Regions from separate parts of the Desulfovibrio fairfieldensis genome, predicted to be linked through region 1. Evidence: predicted binding sites of a transcription regulator. Region 1 holds the regulator's gene; the other holds the start of a gene.

Region 1 (15,371 bases):
CGGGCACAGTACCCGCCCACGGCGCTCAAAAGGGCAGATTGGCAGCCAAGCCTGCTGAAAAAACCGCCCCTGTCGCCCCCAAACAGTCTGCTGGACGCGCGGACGCGGCATCCGGCCGGAAAGCGCCCATCCCAAAAGAGAACAAGCCCGCTGTTCCTTCGGTCGCTTCACGTGCCCGCGTGGGCGACGTCCGCAGTGCGGTGAACGGCGTCATCACGATCCACCCCGGCGAAGTGCTCCAATTTGAAGCCCAAGGCTACTGCCTTGATCCGGACCGCCCGGCCCCATCAGAAGGCGAACCCATGCGTTTTGTGCCCATGGCTGGCCTGATCAACTTCCGCTTGCGCCGCCTCTTTTATAAAGTGCTGCACATGGCTGGCAGGCAACATGCGGGTTATGCCGCCGATTTTCAGAATGTGGTCTGGGCCATCCGTACGGCGGACGCCAAACAAAATTCCTGGGGCGATGAATTGGGCAGTGCTGAAAAGCGACTGCTCAATGCGGCCATGCCCGGCGGCGCTGCTCTGCTGCGGCAGGTGCGCCGCACGGCCACCGGCAGGACCGAAGGCGGCCGGGGGCTCGCTCCGCTGGTGCCGGGGGTGAATTTTTCCGCCGACAGCCGGGTGCATCTGGAGCAGCTTTTCCGCCAGACGCCTCCGGGAGCCATACCGCACAGCGATGCCCAATTTTCCATGCTTTCGGCCGGGGTCGCCGGGCGGGCGGAAAATCTCGGAAGGCTGCGCGTGCGCTGGCAAATAGCCAACAGCTCAAATAAAGACTTCGTCTTTGACGCCGCCCAGTGGGCGCTGGACCCGCAACGGAAAGTTCAGCGAGAAGCCCTTCCCCCACCATCCCAAGGTCTGGTGATCAAAGCCTGAGTCTGAGTCATAATACGTAACAAGTCTCGTTTCCGAGGCTTGTTACGTATTATGACCGCGCGGATTCAACGCACCGCATTTGTTACGAAATTGGAAGACAGGCCGCCGCATTCTTCTTGAGTTGCTCCGTACTGAGCGCCAGGGGCTGAATCCATTGCAGGCCGCAATACTGGTCATCCTTCCAGACGAGCGTGGCCTGCTCGTGCAAATGCCAAGGGGACTGTTCCACTACGATCTCCACCTGTTCGTCCTGTTTTGCCCGCAACGGATCCAGATACTGCACGCAAATGCCGGTAGTGCTGATGTTGACCACAAAAAGTCGCACCTTCCGTCCTTGGTATTGGATATGGCCTTCCGTGGGGCTTTCCAGTGGAATGCGCTCGGCTCGGCGCTTGTCGTCGCGCATGGAATCAATAATGCGCCTGAGCTGCTGGGAGAGTTCACCCAGTTCCGTCACCTGCTGGGTGCTTTCCGCCATATTGGCGGCGGATTCCTGTGCGCTGGAACTCAGGCTCTGCATCCGCTCCCTGATGCTGCCGGTAATGGAACTCTGCGTTTCGGCGGCGGACGCGATGGAGTGGATTTCAACAGCCGTTTTACGGGCCATGTCCAGAATGCGGTTGAGAATCGCTCCGAACTGACTGATAAATTCCTTTGATTCCGTGGAAAGCTCCACAGCCTGACTGGTGGACCGCGAACTTGTCTGCGTGCTGGACTGGATGGCTTTGACCGCCTGGGCCACCTCTCCGGTGGCCTGCATGGTCTTTTCCGCCAGCTTGCGCACTTCGTCGGCCACCACCGCAAAACCCCGGCCGGCTTCTCCGGCCCGCGCCGCCTCAATGGCCGCGTTCAAGGCCAGCAGATTGGTTTGGTCCGCAATATCCTCAATGAGTGTGATCACATGGCTGACATTGGTGGAATGCTCATTCAGCTTGCCCATATTGCCCGCCAGAGCATGGATCTGCTCCGTGAGCCGCCCGACGCCCTCAATGGCTTGCTCGACCATGGCCGCGCCGCGCCCAGCTTCCTCCTCCGAAGCCTGCGCATTGCGCGTGGCATCCGCGGCACGTTCGGCGATATGCGTCATGGTCGCGTTCATGTCCTCGACCTCGCCGGAGGTCTGCCTGGAGGCTTCGTCCTGCTCGCGGGCGATGCCGGAGGTGGTGGCAAGTTGGGCAATGACCGTGTCGAAGACCTGAGACTGACGCTGGGCAATTGCCTGTGCCTCGCTGGCGGATTCCGCGATGGTGTCGTGCAACGAGGCAATACGCTGACGGTTGCTGTATTCCTCGGTAATATCAAAAACCATGTCGATATAGCCGACATGCTCTCCCGCGCAGTTATTCAGCGGGACCACCATGGCTTTGAGCGTACCCATGCCTGGCTGCTGGAAAACCACATCCTTGATGCCGCGCAAATAGCATTCCAAGGCACAGTGCTCGGTTTGGCAGACAACCGCCCCCCAGGTGGAGCACTGTTTGCCCAGCAAATCCCCGCACAGCATGCCGAACTGCTTTTCCGCCGCCGTGTTGACAAAGGTGAAATTTCGCTCTTTATCCAGCGTCGCCAGAGGATTGGGCAGTGAATTGAGAATATCCCTGTACTGCGACGACTGATCCAGCACGATATCCAGAGCCTGATTCAGGGCTTCGGCCATATCGCCCAACTCGCTACCGGCCGTCTCCTGCCAGCGGACTTCAAAATTTCCGGAGGCCAGCTTCCGGGCAAAGGCTTTACCGCGCTGGATGGGCCTGTCGATATCCATGCCCACCAAAAATCCCATAAGCAACACACAGACGCAAAATACGGCGGCCCAACCCCAGAGCCAAAACACGTTGTCGGCCTGGGACGTGGACTGTCCCGGCATTTGCTGCAAGCCGGATGTGGCTATGCAGACTAATGTGATGATGAACGCAATGCAAACCGCATTACAAGCCAGCAGCTTGTAATGAACCCGCAATGACCTCCACATGATGTTTTACCTCTTTCGGATAGCGCATTAAAGAACACCTGAGAAATATGCCGTATATTTCCCAGACATGGACAGCAAAAAAACCTCCTCATTCTGAGCACAGCCACACACTGTTTGACAACGACAGCGCATAACCGCACAGTTATACTATTGGGTATAGAGAAAACGGATCGTTGGTCGATCCAGTGCAAAAACACTTTTTTCTTCTCCGTCTGCGTCACCAACCGCTAACTTATGGCGGTCAAGCCAAACGAGGCAATCCCAACTATCCCGCTGGCCCCAAATTATATCCTACGCTCAAAGAATAGTTTTTTACTAAGATTATATTTATGAAAAACTTTTCCAATCCTATCGGCAGCAAAAACAATCCCTATAGGCTAACGCCTTTCAATAAAGACAGAAGCCGGAAAAAATTGTCACACTTGCGTTAAATCTATATTTTTTGAACTATTTTAGCAAATTAGGAATATTAAAAATTTGAATATAAATATAGATTATTATACGTTTCAGATGATTCCCCCAGGATTGGATCTATGCGATCCGTGAAGGAAAAGGTCAAAGAAGATAAAAAAGTTTTGAGAAAAAACGGAGACAACGCTCCCATGGGATAGCACAAACCGCACCGGAACCGGTGTTCAGAGAACAACTGAGAATCCGGTGATGGGGCGGCTACTCCGCCTTTCCTTTTGTGGACGCCCTCCGACCAGTGCCGTCCACGCCAAAGCGAGTGTCCAGAGCCTTATTGTCGCCGGGTTTGTTAAAGTAACCGTCTCGCGTGCGCCAAGGCTGCCCCATGGCCAACAGCTTTCCCGCAGTCACGAAATGATATCCTCTGCCGCGTAATTCACGCACCACACCTGACAACAAGGCCGCTGTGCCCTTGGGCACGCGATTGGCATGAAAGAGAAGAATGGAACCGGGACGCACCCGGCGTGCCACATCCGCAGCCAGTTCAGGACGGCTGTTATCCGCAATGGTCTCAGCCACCACATCCCATTGGATGACCTGCAGCCCCAGATGGGCCAGGAGTGCCAGGGCCTGATCCGTACAGCGCCCGTACGGCAGGCGAAACAAATTCGGTACAGCGGCTATGTCCGGCAAGGATGCGCCTTTTTCCGCTGCGCCCCGGAGGAGTTCCCCGCGCAGAATTTCATATTCCGCCTGCGTCCAGAGAACCTGATCACGCATGTTTTGCGGATCCATAATCCCGAAATTACCGTGCGACCAGGCATGGTTGCCGATCTCGAACAGAGGGTCGGCCATGAGCTGCTTGGCGCGCTCCGCATGGGTGCGCATCCATTTGCCGCCCATGAACAGCGTGGCCGGGATATGTTCGCGCCGCAGGAAATTGATGGCGTCCGCGTCATAGCCCGTGGTGGTCGTTGCCAGTTCGCAGAGATCAAATGTCAATGCCACGGCCTTCGTGCCCTCAGGCAGCATCACCCGCCGAATGGTCCCCTCTTCCTGAGGCGGCAGGGGCGGCAACTGCATATGCGGCAGACGCCGTTCCGGTGGGGCGATGTTGTTGGGCAGGGCACGCCGCTGATCGGCGGGCGTGCCCTGCCAGAGATGTTCAAAAGTGTATGCATCCTCAATGTTGGCTGGCTTATCGGTCCGGCTCCAGACCGCCAGAGGAGACAAACAGCAGGCCACAACGACGCAGAAGATAAAGCAATAAAGCCGGATTTCGGTATTCGCCATGAGTGTTCCCTTTTCCGACGCTTGAATTGCCGGCCGCATAAAAAAACAGGCAGCCGCAAAAATGCAACTGCCTGCGTTCATGACTGGTGCGCCCGGCAGGAATCGAACCTGCGGCCTACAGCTTAGGAGGCTATCGCTCTATCCAACTGAGCTACGAGCGCGTCGCCCCACTTGTAGGGGCTCTTTTTACGCATGTCAAGAACAGGGCCTGCTGGAGGCTCGGTCTTGTCCCTCCGTATCGGACAAAACGGGGCGTGCAACACTGGGAGAACGGTATCCCGAGCCCTCAGGGCAGGCTTTTCTGTCCGGCCCAGATCAGCAGGGCCAAGGCTCCCAGGCTGCAGGCCAACACCATGTACGCGCGTCGGGTTCGCAACGAAAGTACCGCGCCCATCAGGGCCGCCCCGTACAGCATGGGCCAGCTCAGTATCGACAGTTGCGGCAGGGCCTGGCGCGCCGACAGCACGGCGATCAGGCAAAATAACAGGGCGTAACATACGACGTACAGCATGAACTGCCAGAAGGCCCGAAGCAAAACAACATGCAGAACAGCTTGACCGGGCGTAAGGGCAAAACAATCACCGGCGCACCAGGCTTCTACCCTATCCACCAAATAATTTTCATGGATGCGCAAGCTGCGCTCCATAAAACCGCCCAAATAGGCGGCCAGAATGACCAGTATCAGGGGCAACAAAAGAGGACCCGGCCGGTTCAGCCCGAAATGCGAGGCCAGAGGAAAAAGCAGCAGAAAGCTCAGGCTGCCGAAGGGAGGCACTACGCTGCCCAACTCCAACACATCCAGCCAGAGCAATTCAAGAATGATGCCGAGTGAGAGCGCCAGAGCCCAATCAGAGGTGTAAAAGCCCGTGATCAGCGCGAGGCATATGGGCCTGTCCAGCAGGCCGATGATGCATGAGGAACGAGCCGCCCCAGCCAGGACAAAAAAAAAGCGTACGGAAGCCCCGTGTATATCAGCTCAGAAAAGTTGATCATAAGAGCCTCGTACGTTTTCAGTGGGAACGCAGCGGAAGTCCAGTTGCACAAGGTGCTGCTGAATAATGCGTAAATCTTCCCTGTCCTGTGCTGAAAGCGCCACATGGGGCAGTAATTGCAATTTGTCCGGCCCGTAGTGCAGATTGCCCATATTGAGCACCGGCATTTCAATGCCCTCATCACAAGCCCGGCGGGCATCCTGGCAGTTGGCGAAAAGCACGAAGCTGTCGTCTCCGCAGGCATCCAGTGTGGCAGCCAGTTCGCGCACCGGGATAAAATGAGTGATTACGCGCTGGGGTATGGCCAGCTCCACAATCTGCCGGCGTAATAGATCCGTAGCCAGTTCGTCATTGGCCACTACCAGATGTTTGGCGCCGGTATATGGCAGCCATGCCTCGATCACCTGCCCGTGTACCAGGCGATTGTCCACACGAAACCACATTGCTCAGTCGCCCGTTTTGTCACGGGCCTTGTTCCGCAACATGCTGCCGGCCACCACAATACCTTTGGCCCCGGCTTCACCGGCGATGCGGGCCAGTTCGTTCAGCTCTTTGTCGCGGGACGTGAACACCTTCAGAAGCATGGGCAGATTGACGCCGGTCACCACTTCCACCTTATGGCTGCCCAACAGGGAAAGGGCCAGGTTGGTGGGGGTGCCGCCGAACATATCCGTAAGAATAATAACGCCCGCGCCCTTATCCAGGCGTTGGGCCGCGTCGTCCAAACGGCGCACTGTTTCAGAAACTTCATGCGCCACGTCAACGCTGATGGAACTGCAATCGCTCAGCGGTCCCAAAATAAATTCGGCCGTACGCAGCATGGCAGAACCGTAGTCCGCATGGGAGACCACAATGATCCCGACTTGTGTCGTCTTGCTTTCATCCGTCATGGCATTCCTCACGGTTCACAATCTGCCAGCTTTTTCAGCCAAGTTCAAGGTGCCGGTGCTCCAGAGAGGTCGGGTAGTCCGCCTGGCGAAGCGCCTGTGACAATTCTTCGGCCATGGCCACCGAGCGGTGCCGCCCGCCGGTGCAGCCCACGGCGATGGTAATCCGGTAGCGGCCTTCGGCCTCCATCAGGGGCAACATGAAAAAAAGCAGGTCCAGCAGTTTCTTGCGGAATTCCACCGCGCTGGGCGAGGCGAAAACATAATCGGCCACGGCCTTGTCCTTGCCGCAAAGGGGACGCAGCTCTTCCACAAAATACGGGTTGGGCAGAAAGCGCAGATCAAAAACCGTGTCGGCTTCTCGGGGCACGCCGTACTTGAAGCCAAAGGAAATCACATTGACGCGGATAGCCCGCAATTTGTCCTTGTTGCCGCTCCAACGCTTTTGAATGGAACGCCGCAGGTCATGGATGGAAAAACGCGAAGTGTCGATAACCAAGTCGGCCATTTCCCGCAAAGGGCGCAGGCGGTTGCGTTCGGCGGCCAGGGCGGCTTCAAGGCCCATGCCCTCCCGCTCCAGCGGATGCGGGCGGCGGGTGGTGGCGTAGCGGCGCATGAGCTCCTGCGCGTCAGCCTCCAGAAACAGCAAAAGCGGACGGATACCCTTGGCGGCCATAACGCTCAATGCGTCGTTGATTTCATCCGGGAAATTGCTCTGACGCATATCCATGCCCAAGGCAATGCCCATGAAATGACTCATGGAAGGGCGTTCCATCATAGCGGCCATTTCCGGGGCCAGACTTGCGGGCAGACCGTCCACGGCGAAATAGCGCAGATCTTCAAAAACCTGCACGGCCGTACTTTTGCCCGCGCCGGAAAGACCGGTGACAATACAGACCTGCACAGGGCGATCATGGGCGACTTTGGGCGTGTCAGCAGATGAATCCGGATCGGACGGACTGCGGCAGGGGGGCTGCTGTGACGTGCTCATACGTATACTTCACTGGGAACCACCGGGCCGATCTTCGTGCGAAGACAGGCCCGGCGGAAAAAGTATGGCGGAACGGCTACAACACGGGATCAATCAGGGCGTAGCCTGTAGTGCGCCGTCGGTAAACCACATTGACGCGATTGCTTTCGGCATTGAGAAAGACCAGAAATTCGCTGCCGATGGAATCCAGTTGCATCAGCGCCTCATCCAGGTGCAGCGGCTTTGGCGCGAAGCGGTCCGTGCCCACCACGGTCTGACTTTCCTCGGGCTGGGCTTCCAGATTGTAGGTAAAGACGTCCACATCGGCATTGCGGGCCTTACGGCGCTGTTCCTTGACGCGGGACACCTGACGCTTGATCTGGGCTTCCACCTTGTCGGTCACAAGGTCGATAGCCGCGTACATATCGGAGGTCTGCTCGGTGGCGTTGATATGCAGGCCCTCGCCGGAAACGGTCACTTCGCAACGATGGCGGAATTTATCCACCGTCAGCACGACGCTTACTTCCAGACCCGCGGACTTGCCATAAAACCGCCCCAACTTTTCCATGCGGCGGCGGGCATACTTCTTCAAATGATCGGAGGCCTCAAAATTCTTGAAGGCGAAAGAGATATTCATGCGTTCCTCCTTGGGATTGCAAAGCACCGCTGTGAGATCAGAAGTGCTCCTTACGCCGTGACGACGAGGGAATGTCCAGCGCCGTGCGGTACTTGGCCACCGTACGCCGGGCAATATTCACTTTCAGGCGCTCCTTGAGCATTTCTCCGATGCGTTCGTCACTCAAGGGGGCCTTGGAGTCTTCATCGGCTATGAACTTCTTGATCAGCGCCTTAACGCTTTCCGAGCCGACCTGGCTGCCGTCGTCCAGCTCAAGGCCGCTGTTAAAGAAGAACTTCAGCTCAAAAATCCCGTGGGGCGTCGCCACGTATTTGTTGGTAGTGATCCGGCTTACGGTTGATTCGTGCATGCTGATATCGTCGGCAATGTCTTTTAGAATCAGCGGAGCCAGTTTGGTGACGCCGCTTTCAAAAAACGGCTGCTGGTGGCGCACAATGCTCTCCACCACCTTGTACAGCGTACGCTGGCGTTGATACAGGCTCTTGATCAGCCAGGAGGCCGAGCGCATTTTTTCCGTACAGTATTCCTTTTCCTTATCCGAGGAAGATCCCATATTCATCTGGCAGAGCGAGGAAAGCTGCAACTGCGGCAAACCGTCTTCATTGAGCAGAATGACGAATTCATCGCCCATCTTGTACACAAAGACGTCCGGGCTCACATAGGTGGGTTCGCCGCCGCCGAAACTGGCGCCGGGCAGTGGATCAAGGCTCTGGATGATGTTCAGATATTCCTTGAGTTCCTCCATATCCAGCTTGAACTTGCGCAGCAGAGGCTTGTAGCGCTTGGCCTCCAGATCTTCCAGGTGAGACTGGACCAGATCGAGAAGAATGGGATCCCGGTCATAGTTCAGACTTTTCAGCTGGATCAGCAGACACTCGCGCGCGTCGCGCGCGGCCACCCCTATGGGATCAAAAAGCTGCACTCTTTCCAGTACCGCCCGCACCTCGTCGGGCGTGGATGTGGTCATCTCCGCGATTTCTTCCAAGGTGGCCTGCAAATAGCCGGAGGAAGCCAGATTGCCGATGATGACCTCGCCGATTTCCTTTTGCGCCTCGGTCAGCATGGAAAGGCGCAGCTGCCAGAGCAGATGCCCTTCCAATGTGGGCTTGGCGGCATAACGGGCTTCCAGAGGAGAAATTTCTTCAGCCGCTTCAAAGTCACGCGGCTGTACTTGGCGCGGAGTGCTGGCGAACTCGCCGAGATAGTCCTCCCACGAGGCATCCTTGGCGAGTTCCTTGTCGTAGACCTCTTCTTCAACGGCCTCCCGGCGCTCTGTCTGGGCGGCCTGATCCGAAGAAGACTCATCACCCGAGAGCTCCTCAAGAAAAGGATTGTCCAGCATCTCCTGCTGCACGGTTTCCAGCAGTTCCACGCGCGAGAGCTGAAGCAGCTTGATGGCCTGCTGTAACTGCGGCGTCATGACCAGTTGCTGAGCCAATTTCAATTGCTGACGAAGTTCCAGTGCCATGTCTGCTCTTTTAGGCTGATAAGCTACAATGTCTGAACGGAGTTCTCATTTACAAAAATTGTGCCATATGCTGAAAAATTATGCAATAGACGGAAGCTGCGAACAAAAAGGGAAAGGCCGCAAGGCTTGCGCCGGGCGGCGCGCCCCTACGGAAACCGCAGGGAACCAAGTCTCAGTTACGGCAAAGGGGAGGCCTCAGGCCTCCCCTTTCAGACATCACAAGCCAAGCGACAAAACGGCGCTCAGGCTTTGGATTGCTTTTTGGCCGCCTTGATGAATTCGCGGAACAAAGGATGGGCTTCCATGGGGCGGGATTTGAACTCGGGATGGAACTGACAGCCCAGGAACCAAGGATGGTCGGGCAGCTCCATAATTTCCACCAGAGAGTCGTCCGGCGCCGTGCCGCTGAAGGCCATGCCCTTCTGGCCCAGAATTTCCTTAAAGGCATTGTTGAACTCATAGCGATGGCGATGCCGTTCGTCCACCATATCCTTTTTGTAGGCTTCGTGGGCCTTGGTGCCGGGCAATACCTTGCAGGGATAGGAACCCAGACGCATGGTGCCCCCCTTATCACTGCTGGCGTCGCGTTTTTCCACATTTTTGGTGCGGAAGTCGAACCATTCGGTCATCAGGTAAATAACCTTGTGGTCGGACAGGGGATTGAACTCCTCGGAATTGGCGTCGTCCAGACCGGCCACATGGCGGGCAAATTCAATGACAGCGCATTGCATGCCCAGACAGATACCGAAGAAGGGCACGTGTTTTTCGCGGGCGTAGCGGATAGCCGCGATCTTGCCCTCCACGCCGCGGTAACCGAAGCCGCCGGGCACCAGAATGCCGTCACAGCCCTTGAACACTGAAGCCGCGTTGTGTTCGGTCACATTTTCGGAGTTGACGTAGCGCAACTCCACAGCCACCCGGTTGGCCACGCCGCCGTGGATCAGGGCTTCGTGCAGGCTCTTGTAGGCTTCTTTCAGGTCAACATACTTGCCCACAATGGCAATGGTCACCTTGCCCTGGGGATTGGCGCTGTCGTGAACCAGCTTTTCCCAGGATTCCAGGTGGGCGTTGCGCGCGGGCAGGCGCAGCATGATGGCGACTTTCTGGTCAAAACCTTCCTCGTAGAACTTGAGGGGCACTTCATAAATGTTGTCCACGTCCACGGAGGAAAAGACCGCGTCCTGGTCCACATTGCAGAACAGGGCGATCTTTTTGCGCATTTCCTGGGGGATGCTCTGTTCGCAGCGGCAGAGGATGATGTCCGGCTGGATGCCGATGGAAAGCAGCTCCTTGACGCTGTGCTGGGTAGGCTTGGTTTTGTGTTCACCGGCGCAACGCAGATAGGGCACCAGGGTCAGGTGAATGTTCAGGCAGTTGTCGCGCCCCAGTTCCGAACGCAACTGGCGGATCGCCTCCAGGAAAGGAAGGCCCTCAATGTCGCCCACCGTGCCGCCGATTTCTATGATAGCCACGTCCGGCGCGCCCTCGCCCTCGGCCAGGGAAAGCACGGTATGCTTGATCTCGTCGGTGATGTGCGGGATCACCTGCACGGTGGCGCCCAGATAGTCGCCGCGCCGCTCTTTGGCAATGACGTGATTGTAGATGGAGCCCGAGGTGGTGTTGTTTTTGCGCGACATGGGCACGTTGAGGTAACGCTCGTAGTGGCCCAGATCAAGGTCGGTCTCGGCCCCGTCGTCGGTCACGAAAACTTCGCCGTGCTGGAAGGGGTTCATGGTGCCCGGATCCACATTAATATAAGGATCCAGCTTCTGAATGGTCACCGACAGGCCGCGCGTCTGTAAAAGCGCGCCCAGCGAAGCGGCCGCCAAGCCTTTGCCCAGTGAAGACAAAACCCCGCCCGTCACAAAAATAAATTTGGTTTTCATGGCCTCCCACCTGTTTTGCTTGAATGCACGGTTCCGCGTAACCGCATGCTGATACACCCAATTGATTTTTTTGGCTAGCATTGACTAAGTCTGATAAGGCAAGTAATGTAATTTTCCCTTTTTCAGCATGCGTCCCGCCGTGTGGTTGGACGCGCGGCCCTACCCCGCTCCGGGCCGGGCGTATTTCAGGCTGCTCCTAAGGAGGCTCCTCCCGCATGGCTACAGTCAATACTCTGGTCATCACCGGCTACGGTACCAATTCCCATCTGGAAACCGCGCACACGGCCCGCTTGGCCGGTTCCGACAGGGCCGACGTGGTGCATTTCTCCGATCTGGTGGCGGGCAACGTATGCCTTGCGGGCTACCATTTTCTGATTTTCCCCGGCGGCTTTCTGGACGGCGACGATCTGGGCGCGGCCCAGACCGCGGCCATGCGCTGGCGCTATTTGAAAGACGCCCAAGGCACGCCGCTGCTGCAAAGCCTGCGGGAATTTCTGGACCAGGGCAAGCTGATCCTCGGCATCTGTAACGGCTTCCAGCTGCTGGTCAAACTGGGCGTGCTGCCCGCGCTGGGCGGCGTCCGCTTCGAGCGCCAGGCATCCTTGGGGCACAACGATTCCGCCCGCTTCGAGGACCGCTGGGTGCATCTGCTGCCCAATTCCGACAGCCCCTGCGTGTTCACCAAAGGCCTGCCCCTGCTGGCCATGCCCGTGCGCCACGGCGAAGGCAAGCTCATTCCCCGTGACGAGGAATGTCTGCGTCGTATTGCGGCCGAACAGCTCATCGCTCTCCAATATGCCGACCCGGAAAGCGGCAAGCCCACGCAGGAGTATCCTTATAACCCCAACGGCTCGCCGCTGGCCATTGCCGGACTCACCGACCCCACAGGACGCGTGCTGGGCCTCATGCCGCATCCCGAAGCCTTTCACCATGTGACCAATCATCCCGCCTGGACCAGGGGCGAACTGGACCCGCCGGGCACCCTGCTGTTCGTCAATGCCGTGCGCTATCTGCGCGGCCAGTAGCTGGCCCGGCCTTGACAAAGCCGACTTATACGGACAGAATATCAAGATTAACCGCAACATCGTGCAACAGCCGCGTGGTTCGCTCAGAGCCGCGCGCGTCAGACAAGGTGTGTACACGTTTGCCGCACATTCCCGCTTTCTTTTTTTACGCCGGATGATTTTTTAAGGCGCTTTCTCTGTTCAAGTGCAAGAAAGTGCCTTTTTTATTGAGGGCAATATCAATGCAACTCATTGAAATATTTAGCGCCATTGAAAAAATCGCGCCTCTGGACGCCGCCGCCCCCTGGGATATCTCGGGCCTGCAGGTAGCAGCGCACAGAAGTGAAGCCGACATGCTGGCCGTCTGCCTGGACCCCACGCCCGCCTCGGTGCGTCAGGCGCTGGAACGGGGGGCGCAGTGCATTTTGAGCCACCACCCCCTGGCGCTCAAGCCCGCCCTGCCCCGGCGTCTGGACGCCTACCATGAAGTTCTGTGCCTGTTGCTCGCTGCGGATGTGCCGCTCTATGCCGCCCACACCTCGCTGGACGTCAACGCCGACGGTCCGGCGGGCTGGCTGGCGCGCGAGCTGGAACTCGGCAACCTGGCGGTGTTGGAAGCCACGGCCCCGCCGCTGGCTGCGGCTCCCCTGCCGCTGGGCTTCGGTTTGGCCGGTGATCTGCCCGCGCCCTTGAGCCTTGCGCAAATCACATCCGCTCTGGCCCGGCACATTGATCTCTCCACGGCCACGGTCTGCGGCCCCGTACCGGAAAGCATCTCGCGCCTGGCTTACTGCACCGGTTCCGGTTCTTCCCTTCTGCGGGAAGCGCGCGCGGCAGGCGCCCAGCTTTTCATTACCGGCGACGTCAAATACCATACGGCGCTGGAGGCTGAAATCTGCCTGCTGGATGTGGGGCACCACAGCCTGGAGGAAGAAATGATGCGCCGCATGAGCGGCTTGCTGGCGCAACGCCTCAGTGGCCTGAACGTCGTTTTCGTGCCTTCGGTTTCACCGTTGCGCCCCGTCCTTTTGCCATGACTCCCAGGAGGAATATATGAGCAGTGCCGTTTACTTGGATCAGATAAAGCAGTTAGTGGAATTGCAGAAGGTGGATGACGCCATCTTCGCTGTCAAGCAGGAGCTGGAAAGCGCGCCCCGCGAGCTTGAGGATCTGGAGCAACGCTTTGAGGCCGCCGAGGCTCAGCGCAATCGCGTCCTGGACAAGCTGGCGCATCTCCAGGAACAGCAGAAACGCCTGTCCCTGGAGATTGACGACGATTCCGCCAGGATCAAAAAGAGCAAAAACAAGCTCATGCAGGTGGGCAATACCCGCGAATATCACGCCATGATGCGTGAAATGGACAGCATGGAGAAAATCAACCGCTCCCGTGAGGAAGAAAAGATGACCCTCATGGAAGAATTGCAGTTGCAGAACGACACGCTGGCCGAAATTGATCGGGATTACTCCGCCCTTAAAGCCGAGCTGGAAGTCAAACGTGAAGGTCTGGAAGAAAAGCTGAAGAAAGCCGGAATCAATCTGGATTCTCTGAACCAGAAGCGTGCTCAGGTCAGCAAGGCCATTCCCCAGCCCGTGTTCATGCGCTATGAGTTCATTCGCGTGCGTCTGGAACATCCGGTCATTGTGGCTGTGACGGACGGCATCTGCTCCGGCTGCAATATCGCGGTGCCCCCGCAGTCCTTCATTGAGTTGCAGCGCGGCCAGCAGATTCTGAGCTGCCCCAACTGCCAGCGCCTGATTTTCTGGTGCGAGCATTTCAGCCTGCCGGAAGAGGCTGTTGCGGCTCCCAAGCCTGTACCCCTGACGGATTAGCTTGAGCCTTATTGGGACGCTTTGCCTCCGGCCGGTAAAGCGTCCGTAAAAATCTCCGGCCGCAAACAAGCGGGAGCCGGACAGACCGTCGCTGCGGGCCATTGGCCCGGAGAGGAAAGTCCGGGCTCCACAGGGCAGGACGCTGGGTAACACCCAGGAGGGGCGACCCTCGGACAGCGCCACAGAAAGCAAACCGCCGTGCTTTGCGCGGTAAGGGTGAAACGGTGGGGCAAGAGCCCACCAGATGCCGCGGTGACGCGGCATGCTCGGCATACCCCGTCTGGAGCAAGACCAAATAGGGAAGGCGGCCGGCCCGGCCCATGCCTTCCGGGTAGGTTGCTTGAGGGCGCGGGCAATCGCGCTCCTAGAGGAATGACGGTCACATGCGGCTTGTCGCATGACAGAACCCGGCTTATCGTCCGGCTCCCGCTTGTTGTCAGAGGCTTGCCATGCCTGAAAATTCCCAGCCGGAAAAACCCTGGGGCCTGATCCTGGCCGCCGGGAGCGGCAGCCGTCTGGCGGCCGTTGTCGGCGGCTGTCCCAAACAGTTTTTATGCTGGCGGGACGTCCCGCTGTATTGGCACGCGGCGCGCGCCATGAGCCGCAGCGCCGTGGTGGCCGGTATTGTTTTTGTTTTCCCCCCTGACCGGCGTACCGCCGAGGAAGAGCGCTTGCATGCCCTTTACGCGCGAGAGGATCTCGGCCTGCCTTGGCTGGCGGCGGCCGGCGGCGCGTTGCGCCAGGATTCCGTGCGCCTGGGTCTGGCGGTCCTGCCGCATCGGACGCGGTACGTGCTGGTGCATGACGCGGCCCGCCCCTTTCTGAGCCCGGCCCTGGTACGCCGCGTTTGTGAGGCCCTGCGCCGGGGCGCGCCCGCGGTCGTTCCCGGTCTGCCCGTCACTGACACTATCAAAATGGTGGACGACGGGCGTGTTGCGGCTACCCTGCCGCGCGCCCGGCTGGCGGCGGTGCAGACACCCCAGGGATTTAACCTGACCTTGCTGCGTCAGGCCCACCAACATGCCTTGGATGCGGGCCTGGCCGTCACCGACGACGCCGCGCTGATGGAAGTTCAGGGCCACGAAGTGCTTATTGTGCCCGGTGAGGCTGCCAACGTGAAAATCACCCATCCCGAAGATCTTTCCC
Region 2 (15,371 bases), 1.5 Mb from region 1:
ATCCTGGAACAGCTCCAGGGCGTCGGTGTCCGAGGCTTCGCGGAACAGGCGGGCCACATTGCGCGCGCCGCTGCCCATCATCCGGGCCACCTTGCCCATTTCAGCCGACATGTCCACGGCCAGTTCGGCGGCGGGCACAGAGCGCACCTCCACCGAGGTGATGGTGTCGCAGGACACATCCTCGGCCTGGTGGGGGTAGATTTCCGAAAAACTTTCATTATTCACGAAAACATCGGTGACCACCCGGTCATCCATTTTTTCGTCGTCCATAAGATTGGTCAGTACTTCTTCCAGGTTGGCGAAGTTGGAAATTTCCTTATCGCTTTTGCAACCGTCAACAATAATCATACAGCCCTCCTTGCTCCCCACGGGGAATTATTTGCCGATATGTTGCGTGCCTTTGATACTGCAAGGCATGTGCCAAATCAGGAATTACAAAGGATTGCGGTTCAAACCGCCATGCTTGCGGCCCAGCGCCGCAGATGCCCGGCCAGCAGATCCACAAGGCGCAGCAGCTCGTCCATGCGGCCGCCGCGCTCCTGACGCAGCTCGCGCCAGAAATAACCTAGGGAGGCCAGTGGCGGGCAGGCATCCAGAAGATTCTGCAAGCGCTCGCAATTGAGCAGAAAAAGTTGGCCCGCCTTGGACGATTTGCCCGTCAGGCGTCCCTGTTCGGCCAGCATGTCCAGCAGGCGCGCGGCCTGGTCCAGTACCGGGGCCACCCGCGCGGCAAAGGCCGGGGAGCAGGGCGGGGCGTCCGGCGTCCGAGCTTCCGCCCGCGCCGGGCGGGCGGTCGCGCCGTCCGTGGTGCTTTCCAGGTCGTCAAGAATGTGACGCCAGAACAGGCGTTGCCGGTTGAGCCAGAGGCTGCGGTCCTCGCGTTCATGCCCGGAAAGGCTGCGCACGCGGGCGAAGCCGAACTCGTCGGTTTCCGTCAGCCAGACGCGGGCTTCGCGGCAAAGTTCCGGGCTCAGGCCCGCCTGCCAGTCCCCGCTTTCCAGGCGGGCCAGAATCAGATCGCCCGCGCGGCGCGGGTTGATGCGCGTCAGGCAGACCTGGTCGTGCGGACAGGCCTGATTATACGGGCAGGGGTGGCAGGGCAGGGCCGGTTCCAGGCAGCAGCAGCCGGACAGATAGGGGCCGGTGTCCCAGGGCTGGGCCGTGGCCAGAAAAAAGGCCAGACAGGGCAGGCCCAGACCGGCGGCCAGGTGCATGGTGCCGGTGTCGTTGGTGGCCAGCAGGCGCGTTCTGGTCAGCAGGGCCGCTAGTTGGGGGATGTTTGTCCGTCCCACGGCATTGACGAAGGGAGCGCTGGCGCGGGCCGCATATTCCTGAGCCAGCGGGCTTTCGGCGGGCGCGCCCAGCAGCACCGGGCAGAGGCCCGCCTCGCGCCAGAGCCGGTCGCCCAGGGCCGCGAAATACGCTGTGGGCCATTGCCGCCGGGCCTCGCTGGCGCCCAGTTGCAGGGCCACAAATCCTTGGATATGGCCGCCCTCGGGCGGATTTTCGGGCTCGGCCAGCAGGGCGTCGGCGTGGGCCAGGGCCTCCGCCGGGGGCGTTTGCAGGCTGAAGAGCCCCGGACGCGCGGCAATGCCGGGGGCGTACAGGGGCGCGCCCACCATGCGGAACATGTCCACCAGATTAAAGGGCGCGTTCAGGCGGCGCAGCGTGGCCCCGCTCAGAAACGAGGACCAGATGCCGCGGTTGACGCCGAAACCTTCGGCGTCCAGGCCGAAGCCCAGCACGGCTTCCGGCGAGGGGGCCAGCAGTTTTGCCAGCAGGCGGCCCGGCAGGCTGGGCGTCAGATTGACGACCCGGCTTGGCCGGGCCTCCTCGCGGATGCGCCGGGCCAGATCCAGCAGGGCGGCCGCCGCCGTCTGCCAGTGGCGGTCCAGCGCGGCCATGAGCTTTGCGCCGGGCAGGGGCCAGGCCGCGCCCACATGGCGCAGCAGAGGCAGGGCGGCGGCAAAATTGTCCAGGCAGACCAGGCCCACGCGGTGGCCGCTGTCGTGCAGGTCCTGAATCAGGGGCTGGCTTTGCAGCAGGTCCCCGAAACGGGTCAGGTTGAGAAGCAGAACGTCAACGCTCATGCCGTACCGCCCCCGCGCCTCAGGCCAGGGCGGTGCGCCCGCCGCCGTCCAGCATGTTCAGGGCCAGGGTCTTTTCCTGCCGGAAGCGGTTATGCACCGCCGCCTGCACCTCGTCGGTGGAGGAGCCGAACTGCCCGGCGCGCAGTTTGTAGACATTGCTGATGAGCTTGCGCTCATAAGCCGGGTCCGTGGGCTTGCCGCTGAGGTCGTCGGCCCGGTCGAAAATGCGGGCCGCGCCCGCCGGGCCGTGCTGCACGGCGGTGCTCCAGATCACTTCCCGCATGGCCGGTGAGAGCTTGTCGGCTTCCAGGCCGGTGCGTTCCGCAATGGCCTCCACGGCGGGTTTGTAATGGCTCTCGCGGATGAAGCCTTCCTGAAGGGCTTCAAAGCGCTCCGGTTGTTCCTTGGCGATGCTGCGCCAGGCGTCGGGCATGCCGCCCCGGCGGCTGCCCGTGTTGGCCGGGCCCGCTTTGCGCAGGCGCTGGGAAATGTCCGGCGCCTCGCCGTCCAGGAATTCCAGGAAATTTTTCATGCTGCCCACGCGCGAGGCGATCTGGTATTTGCCGTAGGACGTGCCGCCGTTGCGGTCATAGCCGATGGCCGCGACGCCGTCGCCGCCGGATTCGAAGCGGGCGGAAAGCTGGCCCAGCCCGTCATTTTCCTGAGTCCGGCCCGCAGCGCGCCGTCCGCGCCCCGCGCCGGACCGGGTATGGATGAAATCGCCCACGCTCAGCCCGTTCAGACGGCCTTCAAAGGTGTTGGTCATGCTGCGCAGATGCCGGGCCATGCCCATGTTGCGGGCCAGATCCAGGGGCGAATCCCCGCCGGAAACGCTTTGCATCATCCCTTCCATGGCCTGGGTCTGGCGCAGATCGGCCTGGGCCTTGGTAAAGGTCTGAGCGCGTATGAGATCGCTGGGCGAGCGTCCGGCCAGGACGGGATTGCGCAATTGCAGGGTGGTACCCGTTTCCTCCGGCCGGGCGGCCACAAGGGCGCTTTTGTCCGCGCCCTTTTTTTCCTGGCCGGCCATCAGGGCGGCAAAAGGCGAGACGCCGCCGCCCGCCGGGGTGGTCGGGGCGGCCGGGGCGCGGCGCTGGGGCGCGGCGGAAGCCGGATTTTGCTGCTGCTCGGTCGGGGGCCGGATCAACCATGCGGACTGTGACATGCTCTTCCTCCTGCGGCGGCGAATGAAGACGGGCTTCGGGCCTGCCGCGCGAAAAGAACGAAGCAAGTACAGTGCCAATGCCCGCCAAATGCCGTGGCACGGGCCTCGCGCGGCGGGGGGCCGCAGGGCCGGGACGGCGCGCGACAAATTGCCGACAGGGCGGAAGAAAGAAAAAAGCCCCGCCGGAAGAACTCCGGCGGGGCGCAAAAGACAGGGTGCCGTAAGCGTTTAGCCCTTCTTCATGGCCTCAATCAGTTCCGTAAGGCCGTGGGCCTGGGCGGCCAGGTCGGACACGGCCCTGGCGGCCTCGGCCATGGCCTCGGCGGTCTGGCGGGACATGTCGTTGACCTGGACGATGGACTGGTTGATCTCCTCGCTGGCGGCGGATTGCTCCTCGCTGGCCGTGGCAATGGCATTGACCTGGTCCGCCGTGGTCTCCACGGTGGCCACGATTTCCTCCAGGGCCGCGCCGGATTGGCTGGCAAGTTCCGTGGCCTCGCCGATGCGTTCCACGGCATTGTCCACGCCGGTCATGCTCTTGGCCGTGCTTTCCTGGATGGCCTTGATGGCATTGCCCACGTCATTGGTGGAGGCCATGGTCTTTTCGGCCAGCTTGCGCACCTCGTCGGCCACCACGGCGAAGCCGCGACCGGCCTCGCCCGCGCGGGCGGCCTCAATGGCGGCGTTCAGGGCCAGGAGGTTGGTCTGGTCCGCGATGTCCGAGATCACGCCCATGATCCTGGTGATGTCCTGGGCGTGCTCATTGAGCTGGGTCATGTCGCCCTTGAGCTCCAGGGACATCTGGTGGACCTGCTCGATGCTGCGCACGGCCTTTGCCACCACCTGCGCGCCCGCCTCGGCCTTTTCCTTGGTATCGGCGGAGGCCGTGGAGGCCGAACCCGCATTTTTGGCCACTTCCTGGACCGTGGCGTTCATTTCGTTCATGGCCGTGGCCGCTTCGGACAGGCGCTGGGCGGATTCCGCCGCGCCCCGGTCGGACTGCTCGATCTGGGCCGACAGCTCACTGGATGCCGAGGAAACCACGTTGCCCACTTCCTCCAGCTTGTCGGCGGCCGTCAGCATGGTCTGGGTTTTGGCCTGCGCTTCCTTGCTCGCGGCCTCGGCCTGGGTCATGGCCTCCTGGGCCTTGCGGGATTCCTCCTGGGCGGAAGCCGAAAGGGCCTCGGCCTTTTTGATGCCTTCGACCAGGGAGGCAATCATCTTTTTCAGGGAGGTGCTCAGCATCTTCACTTCGCCGCCGAAGCGCTCGTCCTCAATGGGTTGTTCCAGATTGCCGTCCGCGATGATTTCCGCCGTCCTGGCCAGATAGTTGATGGGTTTCACGGAAGAGCGGATCAGCAGGAAGATCACCACCAACAGCACTACCAGGGTGGCGACGCACAGGGCGATGGTCATCCGGCTGATGGAATTGGCCTGGGCCAGCACCTCGTCCATGGGCGCGATGACGGCCAGGTACCAGTGCTGGCTGCTGCCCCGGATGGTAATGGGCTGATAATAACGGAAGACCCGGCCTTCCTTGGTGTTGACTTCTTCGGTGTAGGCTTTGCCGGCCTTGAATGCCTTGGCCGCCGCCGTGGGATCATTGAACCTGTTGATGTCAAACAGGTTTTTTCCTTCCAGGTCCTTGGACTTGTGGGCCACCACCAGGCCCAGATCGGTGATAAGGCCGGCGTAGCCGCTGTCATAAACGGCAATGCCGGTGATTATCTCTTCCAGCTTGGCCAGAGAGAGGTCCACCACCACGGTGCCCCGGAACACGTTGTCCACGATAATCGGATACGAGGCTGTGGACATGGGAATGGGTTTGCCGTTGACCGTGAAAGGATAGGGATCGGAAAGATAGGGCGCCAGCGTCTTTTTGGGCACGGTATAATAGGATTTTTCAAGCTGATCGCCCAAATCCGTGATTGCCGCGCCCGCGGACGAATAGGAGAGGAAGCGGCCTTCGGCATTGCTGCCCGGCACGCCCCGGTAAGCCTCGTCCTTGCCGTCAAAGGCGTTGGGTTCCCACATGACGCCGCAGCCGAAGAGTTCGGGATTGCCCAGGTGCAGGCCTTCTTCCATGGCCATCAGGGTTTCCCGCGAAGGAATCACGCCTTTTTTCAGGCTCTGTTCCAGGCTGTCGGCCAGAGCGCCGGCCTCGTTGACGGCCATGTTCAGGAGGCTGCGGACGAAGTTGCCGTTCTGCGCGGCCAGAGCGGACAATTCTCTTTTTGCGACGCTTTCGATAGCTTGCGAACTTTTGGACTGGATCTGCCAGGTGAGGAAACTCAGGATCACCACCAGCACGATGGTAACGGGAAGAACAATTTTGGGGGTCATGCGCAGATGGCGGTACCAGGCTAACATGGCATCTCCTTATAATAGTTATGGATCTTTAATTCTCTCTCTCTCTCTCTCTCTCTCTCTCTCTCTCTCCATAGCGCCTTCTCACTATTGAAAATATATATCCATGAGACGAACAGCACGACCGCGAGCAAACGCCGAAGCTCCGCGGAGGTCGCCATGGCCGGATGGGTTTACCTTTTCTTTACGGATAAAAAGGTTCTTCTCTTAGGGACAAAAGGACTAATTTTAACATGTCGGAACAAAACGGCCCCGCAGTTGCAGCGGAAACCATTTTGAACCCAGGCAGGTGCCTTACGCGCGTTCAGCGCGCGGAGGAGGGCGGGGATGCGCCGGCTTCGCCGTCGGCGGCGCTGATGGCCGTGCTCAGTTCCCGGGCCAGCACGTCCGCGAAATAGGGGGGGAGCCCGGCTTTCAGCCGGATGTCATGGCGCACCAGCAGGCCCAGGCGCATCTGGCTGCTGGCTACGGCATTGCGGTTGGAAATATTTTTCAGGTTCGCCCGGCTGGGACGGCGGGCGCTGGGCACGCGCCGCTGCACAAGCAGCACGTCGGCCAGCAGGGCGGTGCCGCCCGTGCCGGAAAATTTGGAGGGGCCGTCATATCCGGCGTCCACCACCGCGCGCAGGCTGTCCGGGTCCACCGGGCCCGCCGCGAGCACGGAAATCTGCACAATATACCCGGCCTGGCTGGGATTGTCGGTCACGGTGAAGCCCTTGCGGCCCAGCCAGGCTTCAGCCTGGGAACCGAGATGGAAAACGCGGTTGCTCATGTCGCGCACGTTCACGTAGGCCACATTGGGGATGTCCTCGTCCCCGGCCCTATTCAACGCGCCGGAGCGCAATACCTCCACCTCTCCGGCGTCGCCGTCGCGCTGACGGACGCAGGCGTTGAGCGGAAGCAGGCTCAGACCCAGAAGCAGCAGAAGAAACAATCGCGCTATGGGCATATGGCTCCTTGCATGCGGCGGGCCGTTCTGTTCACGGTCCGTCGAAAAAGTACGGTTTGCGGCTTGCCGGAGGCAATCCGCCCTTCCAAACGCATATCGTCCGGCGCGGGTGTCCGGAGAACGCCGCGTCGCAAAGCCGTCGCGGCGGGGGACGATGTCAGGCGACATTTTCAGGGCGCAAGGGCGTTGAGCACTTCAAGGCTCAGCTTGTCTTCCAGGGCGGGCAGGCTGTCCTCGCGGCCCATGTCGGCCCCCTCGGCGCTGACGGCCACCTGGCGCATGTCGGCTTCGGCGGGTTCGCGCCCGTCGGGACTGATGCCGACCCTGGCCCGCATGCCCCAGACCTTGCTTTTGCCGTGGCTGTCCAGCAGGGCCACGCCCAGGCCCAGCAACGCGCCGCCGCCCGCGCCCCAACCCGCGCCGCTGCGGCCGTTGACGTTCACGGCGCCGCCCAGCAGCATGCCGAGCATGGCCCCGGTGGCCGCCCCGCCCAGGGCTTTGCCCGCGCTGACCGGCTCATTTTTGGAACCCAGGGGGTAAATATCCTCAATGCGCACGCGCACCAGGATGTCGGCGTCTTTCGCCGCGTCGGCCGGGGCCAGGCCGCGCTCGCTCTGGATGTAAGCCGTGAGCATGGATTGCAGGTCCGCGTTCAGATTGGGCTCGCCGCCGCTGACGGCCACGTGCACGCTCTGCCCGCTCTTGACGGCCACGCGCGGCAACGGATCGAAGGGGCCTTGGGAGCCTTCGGGGGGGTGGGCCGTTGTGCCGTCCGGCATGGTTCCCGCGTCTCCGGCCTGGCGCCCGGCGCAGGCGGCCAGCAGGCAACAGAGCGCCAACGTCAGGAGGGGCAAAACATGGCGGCATGACTTGCGGAACGCGCGCATACAACATCCTTTCCGGCCGGGAGCGGAAAGATTTCCGGGCCGACCGGTAGTCTCTCATTAGCCCAGATGAACGTCCCTGTCCACCGCGCGGGAAAACAGGGCGGCCGGAGATTCCGTCGGGCCGCCGCACTTGACGCCGCGAACTTTTGTCGTATCTTGCCCCTACAATAACGAATGCAATGAACCCGGAACGCCGGAAGCCCCGTTGCGGGGCCGCCGGACGTCCGGATAAGGACGGCGCATGGGCAAACAGCTGATCATAGTGGAATCTCCGGCCAAGGTGAAAACCATCAAAAAATTCCTGGGGCCGCAGTATGCGGTGCAGGCCAGTGTGGGCCATGTGCGCGATCTGCCTTCCAGTTCCCTGGGCGTGGACGAGGCCAACGATTTCGCGCCCCATTACGAGGTGATCGAGAACAAGAAGAACGTGGTCAGCGAACTGCGCGCCGCCGCGGCCAAGGCAGACACGGTCTACCTGGCCCCGGACCCGGACCGCGAGGGCGAGGCCATTGCCTGGCACGTGGCCGAGCTGATCCGCGACAAGGCCAAGGACATCAAGCGCATCCAGTTCAACGAGATCACGGCCAAAGCCGTCAAGGACGCCCTGGAGCACCCGCGCGACCTCAATGTCAATCTTTTTGACGCCCAGCAGGCCCGGCGCGTGCTGGACCGCCTGGTGGGCTACAAGATTTCGCCCCTGCTCTGGAAAACCATCAAGCGCGGCATTTCCGCCGGGCGCGTGCAGTCCGTGGCCCTGCGTCTGATCGTGGAGCGCGAGGCCGAGCGCGAAGCCTTCAAGCCCGAGGAATACTGGCTGTTCAAGGCCCTGCTGTCCGCCGACGTGCCGCCGCCGTTCAAGGCGGAACTGGTCAAGGTCAGCGGCAAGAAGGCCGTCGTCAGCAACGCGGAACAGGCGAACACGCTGGAGGCCGCGCTCAAGGGCAAGCCCTTTGTGGTGGAAAGCGTGGAGGAAAAGGAGCGCGAGCGGGCGCCCCAGCCGCCCTTCATCACCTCCACCCTGCAGCAGGCGGCCAACCAGCGCCTTTCCTACACGGCCAAGCGCACCATGAATATCGCCCAGCGCCTCTATGAAGGCGTGGAACTGGGCGACAAGGGCCTCACGGCGCTGATCACCTACATGCGTACCGACTCCACGCGTATCGCGGACGAGGCGCGCCAGGCGGCCCGAGATTTCATCGTTCAGACCTTCGGGCAGGACCATCTGCCCAAAAAGGCCCGCATCTACAAGGCCAAGGGCGGAGCCCAGGACGCCCATGAAGCCATCCGCCCGGTGGACGTGACCGTCACCCCGGACATGGTCAAGCCCCACCTGCCGCCGGAACAGTACAATCTTTACCGCCTGATCTGGTCGCGTTTCGTGGCCTCGCAGATGGCCGGGGCCCGCTTCCATGACACCGCGGCCCTGATCGCCTGCGCCCACACGCTCTGGCGGGCCAAGGGCGAACGCCTGCTCTTCCCCGGTTTTCTGGCCGTGCTGCCGCGCGGCAAGGAAGAGGCCGACGCCGAGCTGCCGCCGCTCAAGGCAGGGCAGGCCCTGACCCTGGACAAGCTGGAAAAGGAACAGAAATTCACCCAGCCTCCGGCCCGCTACAGCGAAGCCAGCCTGGTGCGCGAACTGGAAGAGCTGGGCATCGGCCGCCCTTCCACCTACGCGGCCATTATTTCCACTCTGCAGGACCGCGACTACGTGCATCTGGCCGAGCGCCATTTCGTGCCCACGGACCTGGGCCGGGTGGTCTGCCGCCAGCTCACCGAGCACTTCGCCAAGCTCATGGACGTGGGGTTCACGGCCCAGATGGAGGAAGGGCTGGACAAGGTGGCCGAGGGCGGCCGGAACTGGGTGGATCTGATGCGCGCCTTCGCGGCGGACTTCAATCCCACCCTGGACGCGGCGGCCAAGAATATGCAGAGCCTCAAGGGCGGCATGCCCACGGACCTGCCCTGCCCGGACTGCGGCAAACCCCTGCTGATCAAATTCGGCAAGGCGGGCGCGTTCCTGGCCTGTTCCGCGTATCCGGAATGCCGCTACACCAGCAATTTCGCGCGTACCGAGGACGGCAAGGTGGAAGCCGTGGCCCAGGAAAAACCGCAGTATGAGAAGGTGGGCCAGTGCCCGCGCTGCGGCAAGGATCTGGTGATCAAGAAGTCGCGCACCGGCAGCCGCTTTATCGCCTGCACGGGCTATCCGGCCTGCGATTATGCCGCGCCCTTTTCCACGGGCGTGCCCTGCCCGCGCTGCGGCAAGGGCAGCCTGGTGGAAAAGAGCAGCAAGCGCGGCAAGATCTTCTACTCCTGCGACCAGTATCCCCAGTGCGATTTCGCTCTCTGGGACAAGCCCGTGCCCGGCCCGTGCCCGCGTTGCGACTCACCCTACCTGGTGGAGAAAAAGAGCCGGGACGGGGTCAAGATCATTTGCCCGGTCAAGGGCTGCGGCTATGTGAAGGAGGACGGCGATGCGTAAGGGTTCCAAAAAGGAAACGCCGCCTGATCCGGCCCCGGAAACGCCGCGCGGCGGCGTTCCGGAAAATGTCCCCTCCCCGGCGGGCGAGGACTGCCTGGAAGAGCGCCTGGCCGTGCTGCTGGCCGCCGGGATTCCCGCCGTATTGCTGACCGTCATCAGCAGCCGGGGTTCGGCCCCGCGTCACGCCGGCACCCGCGCCCTGCTCACGGCGGCCGGTCTGGAGGGCACGGTGGGCGGAGGCGCGCTGGAGGCCCGCGCCGTGGAAGCGGCCCGCCAAAGCCTGGAAAGCGGCATTTCCGCCCGCGTCGCCTGCGATCTCACCGGCTTGAGCCCGGCCAGCGACATGATCTGCGGCGGCAGCATGGAGGTGCTCTGCGAAGCGCTCGGGCCGGAACAGGCCCGGCTGTTCGCCCTGGCCGCGCAGGTGCTGCGCGAGGGCGGCCGGGGCGCCTGGATCGTGGATGTGAGCCGCGAGAGCCTGCCGCAACGCCGGCTGCATCTGGCGGCCCTGCCGGAAACACCGGCGGCGGGTACGGAGGACTGGGCGGCCCTGGCCGCCTCCGGCGCGGTGCGCACGGACCTGGACGCGGCAATCCCCCTGCTGGAAGAAATCAAAAACAAGGCCGGGCTGATCAGCCTCGGGGAGCGCTCCGTCTATGTGGAGCCCCTGGACGCGCCGCCCGTGCTCCTGCTCTGCGGCGGCGGCCACGTTTCGCTGGAGGTGGCGGCCCTGGCCCATGCCTGCGGCTTTGTGGTGGACGTGGTTGACGACCGTCCGGAATTTTCCGATCCGGCGCGTTTTCCCATGGCCCGGCGTTGCCTGACCCTGCCCGGTTTTGAAAACCTGGTGGAGGCCTGCGGCATCGGGCGGCGGCATTACGTGGCCATTGTCACGCGCGGGCACAGCTTTGACCGCGAGGCTTTGGCCCAGGCCCTGACCAGCCACGCCGCCTACATCGGCATGATCGGCAGCAAATCCAAGCGCGAACAGGTCTATGCCTTTTTGCGCGCCCAGGGCGTGCCCGACGCGGAACTGGCGGCGGTGCGCTGTCCCATCGGCCTGTCCATCGGCGCGGAGACGCCGCGGCAGATCGCCGTGTCCGTGGTGGCCGAACTGCTGGCCGCGCGCGCCGGAACGTTGCAGCGCCTGCGTTTTGAGGATTGAGCGCACGCAACGCACCCTCCCGCCCTTGACATTTGCTTTCAGACAAGGCTAGGTCGAAATGGGGAGACCGGCCACATGGAATTTACCTTAGGGGCGCTGCTGATCGCCTTTCTGCTTTTCCTCTATCTGGAAACCAAGCGCAAGACGGCACGTCTGCAGCGCCTGATCGCCGAGGAAAAAAGCGGCATTGCCGACGCGTCGCGCATGACGGCCAGCATCGGCGTCTTTTACCCGGATTCGCAAACCACGGTGATCATCGGGGCTTCCGAGGAATTCGGGGCCTTTTATTACCGCATGTTGCGCCAGAGCAAGGTGATCAACCGCAGCAAGATCAATCTGGCCAATATCGCCCGGGTAGACCTGCTGATCAACAGCCGCCCGCACGAGTTTGACTACGACTCGGAGCAGGCTACCACCTCGCTCCGGGCCACGGAACTTTCCGGCAGGGTCCTGAGCCGCTTCTCGCCCGAGGAGCTCAAAACCATCCAGCGCGCGGCCCTGAGGATTACCTTTTTCAGCGAAACCGGCAGCGAAAAAAATCTGGACATCACCGCCCTGCGCACTGGTGACGAGCGCCACCGTTTTCAGCGCGTCCAACTGCTGAAAAACGCCATCTGGTGGGCCGCCTTTCTGGGTATCGCCAGCCGCCAGGCCCGGCATCTGCGCACCCGCCTGGAAGAGGGCGCCGCGGAGCCGGAATAGACCCCGCGGCCGTGGCTTCAGCCGTCGCCGTGCGTCCCGCCTCCGGAGCCGCTGCCGTGATGCGGCGAAAGATGCACCGTTGCGGGCGGGTCGCCCGTGCCGGTGTATCCTTATTGTGCGGACCGCGTCTCGGCGGGGGGGGAGCCGTTTTTTTGAAAAAAATTTTATCTGTTATTTCAGAGACTTACAAAATGAGGACGCGGGTAGTTAACTCACTGAAATAACAGGAAATTCATCAAAGCAGCTTTTCCGCCTCTGCTTGGCCCGTTTCTTGCTTTTTCCCTTGAAATATGCTTTTTAGAAGGCTGTTTGAGCCCTTTTTTATAGGGTCTGCGCCCGGATGTCCGTTCGGGCGCAGTTTGTTCGCCGATGCGTTTGTGTTGCGGCGAAGCCGCGCCGGCCGCAGGGCCGGCGGGTTGGTTTGGAGCATTGTAGCTTTGAAACGTTGCCGTGTTCCGGAGACTGCGGGAACGGATGTCCGCGCCGCGAAACGGCGCGGGTTCCCCGGAAGTCGCATTTCCGGCGGAATGACCCCCTGAAACCGCAGCGCGGTTCAAAGGTAATTTGCCCAGGGAGCGCCCCGGATTTCTCACGCCCGGAGGCGCCGACCGCCGCAACACGCCCGCCGGGCGGCAAGAGCGCTTCACGGCGCTGACTTTCAAAAGACCTGCCCGGAGCGGGCCCACGTATTCAACGCGGAGCGGCTCCGCGTCAAAAAGGTTTTTTCGGCGCGCGCACAGCGCCGCGCGCAACGGAGTAGTGCATGACCATGAGATCGCTGATTTTCTTTTCCCTTGCAGTGGGCCTCTGCCTGGCCCTCGTCGCCTGCGGCGACGGCAAAAAAACCCAGCAAAGCGCGTTGCCCCCGGTGGCCGTCTTTGACGTGACGGTGGCCGACGTGCCCTGGACCGCCGAGTATCAGGCCCAGGCCTCGGGCTCGCGCGCCGTGGAAGTGCGCGCGCGCGTGGAGGCCATTATTGAAAAGCGCCTGTATGAGGAAGGCGATTTTGTGAAGCAGGGGCAGCTCCTGTTCCAGCTGGAGCGCGACCAGTACGAAGCCAAGGTCCAGCAGGCCCAGGCGCAGTTCAACAACGCCGAACGCGAATGGAAGCGCATCCGGCCGCTTTACGAAAAGAACGCCGTTTCCCAGAAGGAGCGCGACAACGCCCGCGCCGCCTATGAAAGCGCCAAGGCCGAATTGCGCCAGGCCAGGATCAATCTGGATTACTGCCAGGTGACGGCGCCGGTTTCCGGCTACAGCAGCAAGGAAAACTTCACCCCCGGCAACCTGGTGGGCAATAATTCCCTGCTTACCTACGTGAACCAGACCGACCCCATGTACATCGACTTTTCCATCGCCGCCCCCGAGCGCATGCGCCGCCAGCAGCTGGCCGCCGCCGGGCGGCTGCGCTTCCCGGACAACGGGCATTACAAGGCGCAACTGCGCCTGCTGGACGGCAGCATGTACAAGGGTGAGGGCGAAGTTACCTTCATCGACAGCCAGGTACAGCCCAGCACGGGCGTCATCAAGGCCCGCGCGGTCTTCGCCAATGCCGACGGCCACATCATGCCCGGCCAGTATGTGCGCCTGTTCATGGAAGGCGACGTGCTCACCAACGCCGTGCTTATTCCCCAGAAGTGCGTCCTGCTGACCCAGAAAGGGGCGCTGGTCATGGCTCTGGACAAGGACAACAAGGTACTCCCCGTTCCCGTCACCCTCAGCGTGGCCGTGGGCGACCGCTATCTGGTGGATTCCGGCCTCAAGGGCGGCGAGAGGATCATCAGCGAGGGCCTGGTCAAGGCCCGGCCCGGAACCCAGGTGCGCGTGCAGGAAACCGCCGCCCAACAACAGCAGGCTCAGACTCCCGCCGCTCAAAAGTAGGTACATATGGCCGCTTCTGCTAAGCCGAATCTCTTTTTGCGCCGGCCGGTCCTATCGGCCGTCATATCCATCCTGATCACCCTGGTGGGCGCACTGGCCATGAAGGCCCTGCCCATCGCCCAGTATCCGGACCTGGTGCCGCCCACGGTCAACGTGAGCGTGTCCTACCCCGGCGCCTCGGCCGAGACCATCGCGGCCACGGTGCTGGCGCCTCTGGAAGTGAACATCAACGGCGTGGAAAACATGCTTTACATGACTTCCACCGCCGCTTCCGGCTCCGGCTCGGGCAGCATCAACGTCTACTTCTCCCTGGGCACCAACCCGGACATGGCCCTGGTCAACGTCAACAACAAGGTCAACCTGGCCCAGACCCTTCTGCCCGAAGAGGTGCGCCGCCAGGGCGTGACCGTGGTCAAGCGCTCCCCGGCCATGTTGCAGGCCTTCGCCTATTACTCGCCCGACGGCCGCTACGACGAGGTCTATATCCACAACTGGATGCAGATCAACGTGGTGGACGAGCTCAAGCGCGTGCCCGGCGTAGGCGACTGCTCCGTGTTCGGTTCCATGAGCTATTCCATGCGTATCTGGCTCCAGCCGGACAAGCTGGCCAAATACGGCTTGACGGTCGGCGAGGTGGCCCAGGCCATTCAGGACCAGAACTCGCAGTACGCTCCCGGCCGACTGGGCGACATGCCCTCGCCGTCCTCCACCCAGCTCACCTGGCAGATCGACACGGAGGGGCGCCTGGTCACGCCCGAGCAGTTCGGCGAGATCATCGTCCGCACCGGCGAGGACAGCGCCATGCTGCGCCTCAAGGATGTGGCCCGCGTCGAGCTGGGCGGCCAGGATTACAGCGTGGGATCCCGCTACAACGGCATGGCGGCGCGCATGGGCGCGGTCTATCTGCTGCCGGGCGCCAACGCCATCGCCACCGGCGATCTGGTCCTGGCCCGTCTGGAAGAGATAGCCAAAACCCTGCCCGACGGCATGGCCTACAAAGTCGTGGTGGACACCAACGACTTTGTTATGGAATCCATCAAAGAAGTGATCAGCACCCTGGTGGAGGCCATGATTCTGGTGTTCATCGTGGTCTATGTCTTTCTTCAGAACTGGCGGGCCACCCTGATCCCCTGCATTGCCGTGCCGGTGTCCATCATCGGCACCTTCGCGGGCATGTACGCCCTGGGCTACTCCATCAATACCCTGACGCTCTTCGGCATGGTGCTGGCCATCGGCATCGTGGTGGACGACGCCATCGTGGTGCTGGAAAACGTGGAACGCATCATGAGTTCCGAGCATCTGCCGCCCAAGGAGGCCACGGCCAAGGCCATGAACGAGGTCACGGCCCCGGTTATCGCCATTGTGCTGGTGCTCTGCGCGGTGTTCATTCCGGTGTCCTTCATGGGCGGTCTGGCGGGCCAGATGTACAAGCAGTTCGCCATCACCATTTCGGTATCCGTGGTGCTCTCGGGCATTGTGGCGCTGACGCTCACGCCGTCGCTCTGCGCCCTGCTGCTCAAGCCCCACGCCCATGACTACAAGCCGCCGCGCGCCTTTACCTGGTTCAACTACGCCTTCGGGCGGGTGACGCACCGTTACCTGCGCGCCGTGCGCTTCATCAAGGACTCGGGCCTGCGCGCCATGATCCTGTTCGGCGCGATGGTGGTCGCCATCGTCTGGCT

What was found. Region 1 encodes sigma-54, which starts transcription at its own class of promoters, with help from an activator protein. Its sites were predicted from a motif close to CTGGCACGGNNNNTGCTT; they were not measured.
Region 2: the regulator sigma-54 is predicted to act here: its motif matches at 3,316-3,333, upstream of AXF13_RS12235 (VgrG-related protein).

Annotation. Positions count from the first base shown of each region.
Region 1 is NZ_CP014229.1:1,414,113-1,429,483, reverse strand. Features, by position in the region: gene AXF13_RS06055 (prolipoprotein diacylglyceryl transferase) at 1-878, shown strand, start outside; gene AXF13_RS06050 (methyl-accepting chemotaxis protein) at 961-2,850, opposite strand; gene AXF13_RS06045 (polysaccharide deacetylase family protein) at 3,520-4,551, opposite strand; tRNA gene AXF13_RS06040 (tRNA-Arg) at 4,636-4,712, opposite strand; gene AXF13_RS06035 (hypothetical protein) at 4,838-5,347, opposite strand; gene AXF13_RS06030 (PTS sugar transporter subunit IIB) at 5,528-5,986, opposite strand; gene AXF13_RS06025 (PTS sugar transporter subunit IIA) at 5,990-6,433, opposite strand; gene rapZ (RNase adapter RapZ) at 6,468-7,421, opposite strand; gene hpf (ribosome hibernation-promoting factor, HPF/YfiA family) at 7,498-8,037, opposite strand; gene rpoN (RNA polymerase factor sigma-54) at 8,075-9,505, opposite strand; gene AXF13_RS06005 (CTP synthase) at 9,748-11,391, opposite strand; gene AXF13_RS06000 (phosphoribosylformylglycinamidine synthase subunit PurQ) at 11,607-12,416, shown strand; gene AXF13_RS05995 (Nif3-like dinuclear metal center hexameric protein) at 12,638-13,432, shown strand; gene AXF13_RS05990 (zinc ribbon domain-containing protein) at 13,449-14,225, shown strand; RNA gene rnpB (RNase P RNA component class A) at 14,298-14,656, shown strand; gene ispD (2-C-methyl-D-erythritol 4-phosphate cytidylyltransferase) at 14,675-15,371, shown strand, end outside.
Region 2 is NZ_CP014229.1:2,885,853-2,901,223, reverse strand. Features, by position in the region: gene AXF13_RS12245 (DUF8043 domain-containing protein) at 1-348, opposite strand, end outside; gene AXF13_RS12240 (glycosyltransferase family 9 protein) at 450-2,090, opposite strand; gene AXF13_RS12235 (VgrG-related protein) at 2,110-3,255, opposite strand; gene AXF13_RS12230 (methyl-accepting chemotaxis protein) at 3,484-5,625, opposite strand; gene AXF13_RS17165 (hypothetical protein) at 5,619-5,756, opposite strand; gene traT (complement resistance protein TraT) at 5,927-6,571, opposite strand; gene AXF13_RS12220 (hypothetical protein) at 6,742-7,458, opposite strand; gene topA (type I DNA topoisomerase) at 7,700-9,940, shown strand; gene AXF13_RS12210 (XdhC family protein) at 9,933-11,105, shown strand; gene AXF13_RS12205 (hypothetical protein) at 11,181-11,807, shown strand; gene AXF13_RS12200 (efflux RND transporter periplasmic adaptor subunit) at 12,571-13,689, shown strand; gene AXF13_RS12195 (efflux RND transporter permease subunit) at 13,696-15,371, shown strand, end outside.